One region of the Bacillus sp. LR_5 genome, then DNA from elsewhere that is predicted to be linked to it. Evidence: a T-box and tRNA genes for the amino acid it is inferred to sense, from the RefSeq annotation. Region 1 holds a T-box; the other holds one or more tRNA genes.
What was found. A T-box is a leader RNA that pairs with one kind of tRNA and senses whether it is charged. The one in region 1 lies ahead of serS (serine--tRNA ligase), so its partner is inferred to be a tRNA-Ser.
Positions count from the first base shown of each region.

Region 2: it encodes a tRNA-Ser, which carries the amino acid that the T-box ahead of serS (serine--tRNA ligase) is inferred to sense. The anticodon was not compared.

Region 1 is NZ_JAVAXX010000208.1:3,384-7,462, forward strand. It holds gene dacA (D-alanyl-D-alanine carboxypeptidase) at 1-733, shown strand, start outside; gene pdxS (pyridoxal 5'-phosphate synthase lyase subunit PdxS) at 930-1,814, shown strand; gene pdxT (pyridoxal 5'-phosphate synthase glutaminase subunit PdxT) at 1,836-2,426, shown strand; T-box leader at 2,479-2,691, shown strand; gene serS (serine--tRNA ligase) at 2,747-4,024, shown strand.
Region 2 is NZ_JAVAXX010000257.1:3,393-7,471, forward strand. It holds gene serS (serine--tRNA ligase) at 1-1,259, shown strand, start outside; tRNA gene RAC86_RS30515 (tRNA-Ser) at 1,394-1,486, shown strand; gene dck (deoxyadenosine/deoxycytidine kinase) at 1,598-2,251, opposite strand; gene dgk (deoxyguanosine kinase) at 2,248-2,871, opposite strand; gene RAC86_RS30530 (glycoside hydrolase family 18 protein) at 2,970-4,079, opposite strand, start outside.

The sequences.
Region 1 (4,079 bases):
GGCGATTCTTGCGGATCACTTGATTACTGACTACCCTGAGATTCTGGAGACTTCCAGTATCGCCAAAACGAAGTTCAGAAAAGGCACTGATGATGAAATGGACATGCCGAACTGGAACTTTATGCTGAAAGGGCTTGTCAGCGAGTATAAAAAAGCGACTGTAGACGGACTGAAAACAGGTTCTACTGACTCTGCCGGTTCATGCTTTACAGGAACAGCTGAACTCAATGGAATGCGTGTTATTACTGTTGTATTAAACGCAAAAGGCAATCTACATACAGGCCGTTTCGATGAAACGAAAAAAATGTTCGATTATGCTTTCGACAATTTCTCCATGAAAGAAATTTATGCTGAAGGCGATCAAGTAAAAGGCCATAAAACAATTTCAGTTGATAAGGGTAAAGAGAAAGAAGTAGGCATTGTGACAAACAAAGCGTTCTCTCTTCCTGTCAAAAATGGCGAAGAAAAGAATTACAAAGCGAAGGTCACACTAAATAAAGAGACCTTGACTGCTCCTGTGAAAAAAGGAACCAAGGTTGGGAAACTGACTGCGGAATATACAGGCGATGAAAAGGATTACGGATTCCTTAACAGCAATCTTGCTGGCGTAGACCTTGTTACAAAAGAAAATGTAGAAAAAGCAAACTGGTTTGTTTTGACAATGCGCAGTATTGGCGGATTTTTCGCCGGCATTTGGGGAAGCATTGTTGATACGGTAACCGGCTGGTTTTAATCAAATGAAAGAGCTCTGATGTATGTTAGGGCTCTTTCGTTTAATATACAGAAAAAACCCAATTTTTAAGAAAAAATGATTTTCAAAGCGCTAAAAACCGAATAAAATAATATATATCCATATGAATTATTGGATTTCTAGGATACAATAAGGATTAGAAATTATACAATTATACCTTGATTAGGGGGACCAAGAAATGGCTCAAACAGGTACTGAACGTGTAAAACGCGGAATGGCAGAAATGCAAAAAGGCGGCGTCATTATGGACGTCATCAATGCGGAACAAGCGAAAATTGCTGAAGAGGCTGGAGCTGTAGCTGTAATGGCGCTAGAGCGTGTACCAGCTGATATTCGCGCGGCTGGAGGAGTTGCCCGTATGGCTGACCCTACAATCGTGGAAGAAGTAATGAATGCAGTATCTATCCCAGTAATGGCAAAAGCGCGTATCGGACATATTGTTGAAGCGCGGGTGCTTGAAGCTATGGGTGTTGACTATATTGATGAAAGTGAAGTTCTGACTCCGGCTGACGAAGAATTTCATTTAAATAAAAATGAATACACAGTTCCTTTCGTTTGCGGCTGCCGTGATCTTGGTGAAGCAACACGCCGTATTGCTGAAGGCGCTTCTATGCTTCGTACGAAAGGTGAGCCTGGAACAGGGAATATCGTTGAGGCTGTTCGCCATATGCGCAAAGTAAACGCTCAAGTGCGCAAAGTAGTTGCGATGAGTGAGGATGAACTCATGACAGAAGCGAAAAACTTAGGTGCTCCTTACGAACTTCTTCTTCAAATTAAAAAAGATGGCAAGCTTCCTGTCGTTAACTTTGCCGCTGGCGGCGTAGCCACTCCTGCTGATGCTGCTCTCATGATGCAGCTTGGTGCTGACGGAGTATTTGTTGGTTCTGGTATTTTCAAATCAGACAACCCTGCTAAGTTTGCGAAAGCAATTGTGGAAGCTACAACTCACTACACTGATTACAAATTGATCGCTGAGCTTTCAAAAGAGCTTGGTACTGCAATGAAAGGGATTGAAATCTCAAACTTACTTCCAGAACAGCGTATGCAAGAACGCGGCTGGTAAGAATATAGGAGCGCTGCTGACATGTTAACAATAGGAGTACTAGGACTTCAAGGAGCAGTTAGAGAGCATATCCATGCAATTGAAGCATGCGGTGCGGCTGGTCTTGTCGTTAAACGCCCTGAGCAGCTGAACGAAATTGACGGACTGATTTTACCTGGCGGTGAGAGCACGACGATGCGCCGTTTGATTGATACGTATCAATTCATGGAGCCGCTTCGTAATTTTGCTGCTCAGGGAAAACCGATGTTCGGGACATGCGCCGGATTAATTATATTAGCAAAAGAAATTGCTGGTTCAGATAATCCTCATTTAGGTCTGCTGAATGTGGTTGTTGAGCGTAATTCGTTTGGCCGGCAGGTTGACAGCTTTGAAGCTGATTTAACAATCAAAGGCCTGGACGAGCCTTTTACAGGGGTATTCATCCGCGCGCCGCATATTTTAGAAGCTGGTGAAAATGTGGAGGTTCTTTCGAAGCATAATGGTCGTATTGTAGCTGCTAAACAGGATCAATTCCTGGGCTGCTCGTTCCATCCGGAGCTGACAGAAGATCACCGAGTGACACAGCTGTTTGTTCAAATGGTTGAGGAATACAAGCAGAAAGCACTTGTATAAAACAGTTGAAAGCTGTGGAAACTTATAGTACATTATAAGCACAAATAAAGATCGAAAAGCGTTGATAGGAACTAGTAAGAAGCCTCTCTTTCTAAGAGAGCCGATGGTTGGTGCGAATCGGTGAAAGATGCTGTCTGAATCCATCCTTGAGCGAAATGCTGAAACAAGTAGGCATTTACGGGATAACCGTTATGTGTGAAAGTGGAAAACGAGTCTTTGGCTTGTTTTCAATCAGGGTGGCAACGCGAGAGCTCTCGTCCCTTTATGGGGATGAGGGCTCTTTTTATTTTCGACAAATCAATAAAAAAGGAGTGTTTCGCATGCTTGATACAAAAATGCTGAGAGCAAATTTTCAAGAAATTAAAGCAAAGCTTGTACACAAAGGCGAAGACTTAACTGATTTTGATAAGTTTGAGGCGCTGGACGATAGACGAAGAGAGCTTATCGGCAAGGTTGAAGAGTTAAAAGGAAAACGGAATGAAGTATCTCAGCAGGTTGCTGTACTGAAACGTGAGAAAAAAGACGCGGATCACATTATTAAAGAAATGCGTGAAGTCGGCGAGGAAATTAAAACACTTGATGAAGAATTAAGATCAGTGGAATCTGAGCTTGATACCATTCTTCTTTCAATCCCAAACATTCCGCATGAGTCTGTCCCTGTCGGTGAAACAGAAGACGACAACATAGAAGTGCGTAAATGGGGCGAAAAGCCTTCATTTGCTTACGAGCCGAAGCCGCACTGGGATATTGCAGATGAGCTGGGTATTCTAGATTTTGAACGTGCTGCAAAAGTAACAGGAAGCCGTTTCGTGTTCTATAAAGGTTTAGGTGCTCGTCTGGAGCGTGCGCTTTATAACTTTATGCTTGATCTTCATGTAGATGAGTATAACTATACTGAAGTGATTCCGCCTTATATGGTAAACCGCGCAAGCATGACGGGAACGGGTCAGCTTCCTAAATTCGAAGAGGATGCGTTTAAAATCAGAGAAGAAGATTACTTCTTAATTCCGACTGCGGAAGTCCCGATTACAAACATGCATCGCGATGAAATCCTTTCAGGTGACAGTCTGCCGATTAACTATGCGGCATTCAGTGCTTGCTTCCGTTCTGAAGCTGGTTCAGCAGGGCGTGATACACGCGGATTGATCCGTCAGCACCAATTTAATAAAGTTGAGCTTGTGAAGTTTGTGAAGCCTGAAGATTCTTATGAAGAATTAGAGAAGCTTACAAACCAAGCAGAACGAGTTCTCCAGCTGCTTGAGCTCCCATATCGTGTCATGAGCATGTGTACGGGTGATCTAGGCTTTACGGCTGCGAAAAAATACGATATCGAAGTTTGGATTCCAAGCCAAGACACATATCGTGAAATTTCTTCTTGCAGCAACTTCGAAGCGTTCCAAGCAAGACGTGCGAACATTCGTTTTAGACGTGAAGCGAAAGGCAAGCCTGAGCATGTACACACACTGAACGGGTCAGGTCTGGCGGTTGGAAGAACAGTAGCCGCTATCTTAGAAAATTATCAGCAGGAAGACGGAAGCGTTGTAATTCCAAAAGTGCTTCGCCCTTATATGGGGAATAAAGAAGTAATAAAACCATAAAATTGTGAAAAGGTGTACCTGATAAGGTGCGCCTTTTTGCCTGAGTAAACACGAT
Region 2 (4,079 bases), on a different contig from region 1:
TGAGAGCAAATTTTCAAGAAATTAAAGCAAAGCTTGTACACAAAGGCGAAGACTTAACTGATTTTGATAAGTTTGAGGCGCTGGATGATAGACGAAGAGAGCTTATCGGCAAGGTTGAAGAGTTAAAAGGAAAACGAAATGAAGTTTCTCAGCAGGTTGCTGTGCTGAAGCGTGAGAAAAAAGACGCGGATCACATTATTAAAGAAATGCGTGAAGTCGGCGAGGAAATTAAAAAGCTTGATGAAGAATTGCGAACAGTGGAAGCTGAGCTTGATACAATCCTTCTCTCAATCCCGAATATTCCGCATGAGTCTGTACCTGTCGGTGAAACAGAAGACGACAACGTAGAAGTGCGTAAATGGGGTGAAAAGCCTTCATTTGCTTATGAGCCGAAGCCGCACTGGGATATTGCGGATGAGCTGGGTATTCTGGATTTTGAACGTGCTGCCAAAGTAACAGGAAGCCGTTTCGTGTTCTATAAAGGCTTAGGTGCTCGTTTGGAGCGTGCGCTTTATAACTTTATGCTTGATCTGCATGTGGATGAGTATAACTACACTGAAGTGATCCCGCCATATATGGTAAACCGCGCAAGTATGACGGGAACGGGGCAGCTTCCTAAATTTGAAGAGGATGCATTTAAAATCAGAGAAGAAGATTATTTCTTAATTCCAACGGCGGAAGTGCCGATTACAAACATGCATCGCGATGAAATCCTTTCAGGTGACAGCCTGCCGATCAACTATGCGGCATTCAGTGCTTGCTTCCGTTCTGAAGCTGGTTCAGCAGGACGTGACACACGCGGATTAATTCGTCAGCACCAATTTAATAAAGTTGAGCTTGTAAAGTTTGTGAAGCCTGAAGATTCTTATGAAGAATTAGAGAAGCTTACAAACCAAGCAGAACGGGTTCTTCAGCTGCTTGAGCTTCCATACCGTGTCATGAGCATGTGTACGGGTGACTTAGGCTTTACGGCTGCGAAAAAATACGATATCGAAGTTTGGATTCCAAGCCAAGACACATATCGAGAAATCTCTTCTTGCAGCAACTTCGAAGCGTTCCAGGCGAGACGTGCGAATATTCGTTTCAGACGTGAAGCGAAAGGCAAGCCTGAGCATGTACACACACTGAACGGTTCAGGACTGGCGGTTGGAAGAACAGTTGCTGCTATCTTAGAAAATTATCAGCAGGAAGACGGAAGCGTTGTGATTCCGAAAGTGCTTCGTCCTTATATGGGGAATAGAGAAGTAATGAAACCGTAAATTATGGAAAGGCGTGCCTGACAAGGTGCGCCTTTTTGCTTATGTAAACACGGCATTTTCATAAAAACAAAAAAAGTTTTTAAAAAAGCTTGACCACACGAGAACATACGTGATATAGTAAGTCTTGTCGATACGGAGGAATACCCAAGTCCGGCTGAAGGGATCGGTCTTGAAAACCGACAGGGGTGTCAAAGCCCGCGGGGGTTCGAATCCCTCTTCCTCCGCCATATTGATTTTAATTCTAATGAAACACAAGCATATATTGGAGATTGTTTTGTCCGTTGCATTCGGTGCGGCGGATTTTTTATTTTAAAGAAAAAGTGAATCTCGACTGAGATTCACTTTTTTTGATTATCATGAATAACTGAAGCAATTTGATCTACAATATTTTCAATCGAGTTTTCGTCGTTCAGAAGATCATAATCTTCAATGCGAAGTTTTAAAACAGGGCAGGCATTAAAACCGCTTATCCAGTTCTCGTAGCGTGTATGCATTTCTTCCCAATAAGACCTGCTTGTCTGAAGCTCCATCTCACGGCCGCGTTGTTCAATCCGGTTTAAAATGTTCTCCAGATCTCCTTCTAAATAGATCAACACATCTGGGTGTGGGAAATACGGTGTCATTACCATTGCTTCGAAAAGGCTTGTGTAAGTCTTATAATCAACCTTTGACATTGTCCCTTTATCAGCATGCATTTTTGCGAAAATCCCTGTATCTTCATAAATCGAACGATCCTGTACAAAACCTCCGCCGGCTTCAAAAATTGTTTTCTGTTCTTTGAAGCGTTCAGCTAAGAAATAAATTTGAAGGTGAAAGCTCCAACGTTCAAAATCATGATAGAACTTTTCCAAGTATGGATTATGATCGACTTCCTCCAAAGATGTTTTAAATCCAAGCCGTTTAGCTAAAGTTTTTGTTAAAGTCGATTTTCCGACACCTACTGTTCCTGCTACTGTAATAATTGAATTCTTAGGGATATGATGTTCCTTCATACGATAAGCTCCTTTACATGGGCGGCAATGCGTTCAAAGTCGCTCTTATTCAAAACGAAATCCTTTGAATCACCATCTACGGTTAACACTGTAAGTTCAGGGTCTGCTTCCTGCAGCTGCTTGATGGCGACTTCATAATCTGAAATCAGCTGCTCCAAATAGCTAGTTTCAATTTTTTTCTCAAAGGGGCGCCCGCGTTTTTCAATGCGGTGTAGCAATGTAGGCAGACTGGCCTTTATGTAAATGATGAAATTCGGCTTTGGCAGATCATCCGTTAGCAGGTGATATATCTTTTTGTATTTTTCCAGCTGATGTGGAGACAAGGTGCGTTCCGCAAAAATCACATTTTTATAAATATGATAATCAGCTATTACAGGCTGTCCCTTTTTTAAAAAGTGATCACTGGTGTCTTCAAGCTGTTTGTATCTGTGACAAAGAAAAAACATCTCGAGCTGGAAGCTCCATTCCTCTATATTGTCATAAAACTTATCAAGGTACGGGTTATCCTCTACAATCTCATTGATCATAGGGAATCCGAATTCTTGTGAGAGCATCGTTGCGAGAGTTGTTTTTCCTGCCCCGATAGGACCTTCTATTGCAATAAAAGGGGCTGTATTCATCGGAATCCTCCTTATATCTGAAAAACGTGCGTCAGTTACCGACCTTCATATTGTATCACAACCCTTGGGTGCCCCCATGAAAAAAAGACGTTTCCAAATTATCGAAACGTCTTTTTGACAACATTAAATTGATCAGACAGCAGCAGCCAGTTTTGTGGAAAGGAAAGACCCAGCTTCCAATAGCTGATGCCTCTTAAATTCAGCTCTTTAATCAGATTGAATTTTGCTTGAATCGAGCGGGCATCCTCGAACCATACCTCGTGCCTTCTGTTTTCTGCATCAGTATAGCGGAAGAAAGGAGCTTGAGCGGTTTGGTCATATTGAATGGAAGCATTGTTCTGATCAGCTATGACAATGGCTTGCTGAGGGCTTACTGCTCTTGCCGGAGTTCCCCCTGCTGTATATGGCAGCGTCCAGTCATATCCATATAAATTCTGGCCCATGACAATTTTGTTCGCAGGCATTTCAGTCAAAGCATATTCTATGACATCACGGACAGGTCCAATTGGAGAAACCGCTTGAGGCGGCCCGCCGCTATAGCCCCATTCATATGTCATGAGAACAACAAAGTCGACAATTTGGCCATGTGCCCTGTAATCATGAGCTTCATACCACCTGCCCTGCTGTGTTGCACTTGTTTTAGGAGCAAGAGCCGTAGAAATTTCTAAGCCCTCTCGATGAAAAAGATCTCTTGCTTCGCGGAGGAATTGATTATAGGCCTCTCTATCCTGGGGCCGCAAATATTCAAAGTCGAAATGAATGTCACGGAAGCCATATCTTCTGGCATTCTCGACTATTTCATTTAGAAGCCGTCTTTTTACAGTTTCGTCGTTCAAAAGGATCCGGCCAAGTTCATCGCTGAATGCCTGGTTTTCTAGGTTCGTTATAATCATCATCAATGTTGTATTTTGACTTTCTGTAATGCTCCTTAAATTCGTTAAAGGCGGTGCGACTAAGGTTCCGTTCCGCTGTGCCTGGAAGCTGAATGCGCCAAGGTACGTTAAGTAGGGCGACGCTTCTCTGGCCGCCTGCTGGAGATTTTCGCTGACTTGATTTCCTCGGGGCTCCAAATAAGCATTTGATTCGATGTCTCGTTTAGGGGCTGGTGGGATGTATATACGGAAACCAATCTGAAGCACGGTATTTAACTGGATGCGGTTAACCCTTGCGAGCTCGGCTGCCGTTGTATTGAACTGCCGGGCGATAGA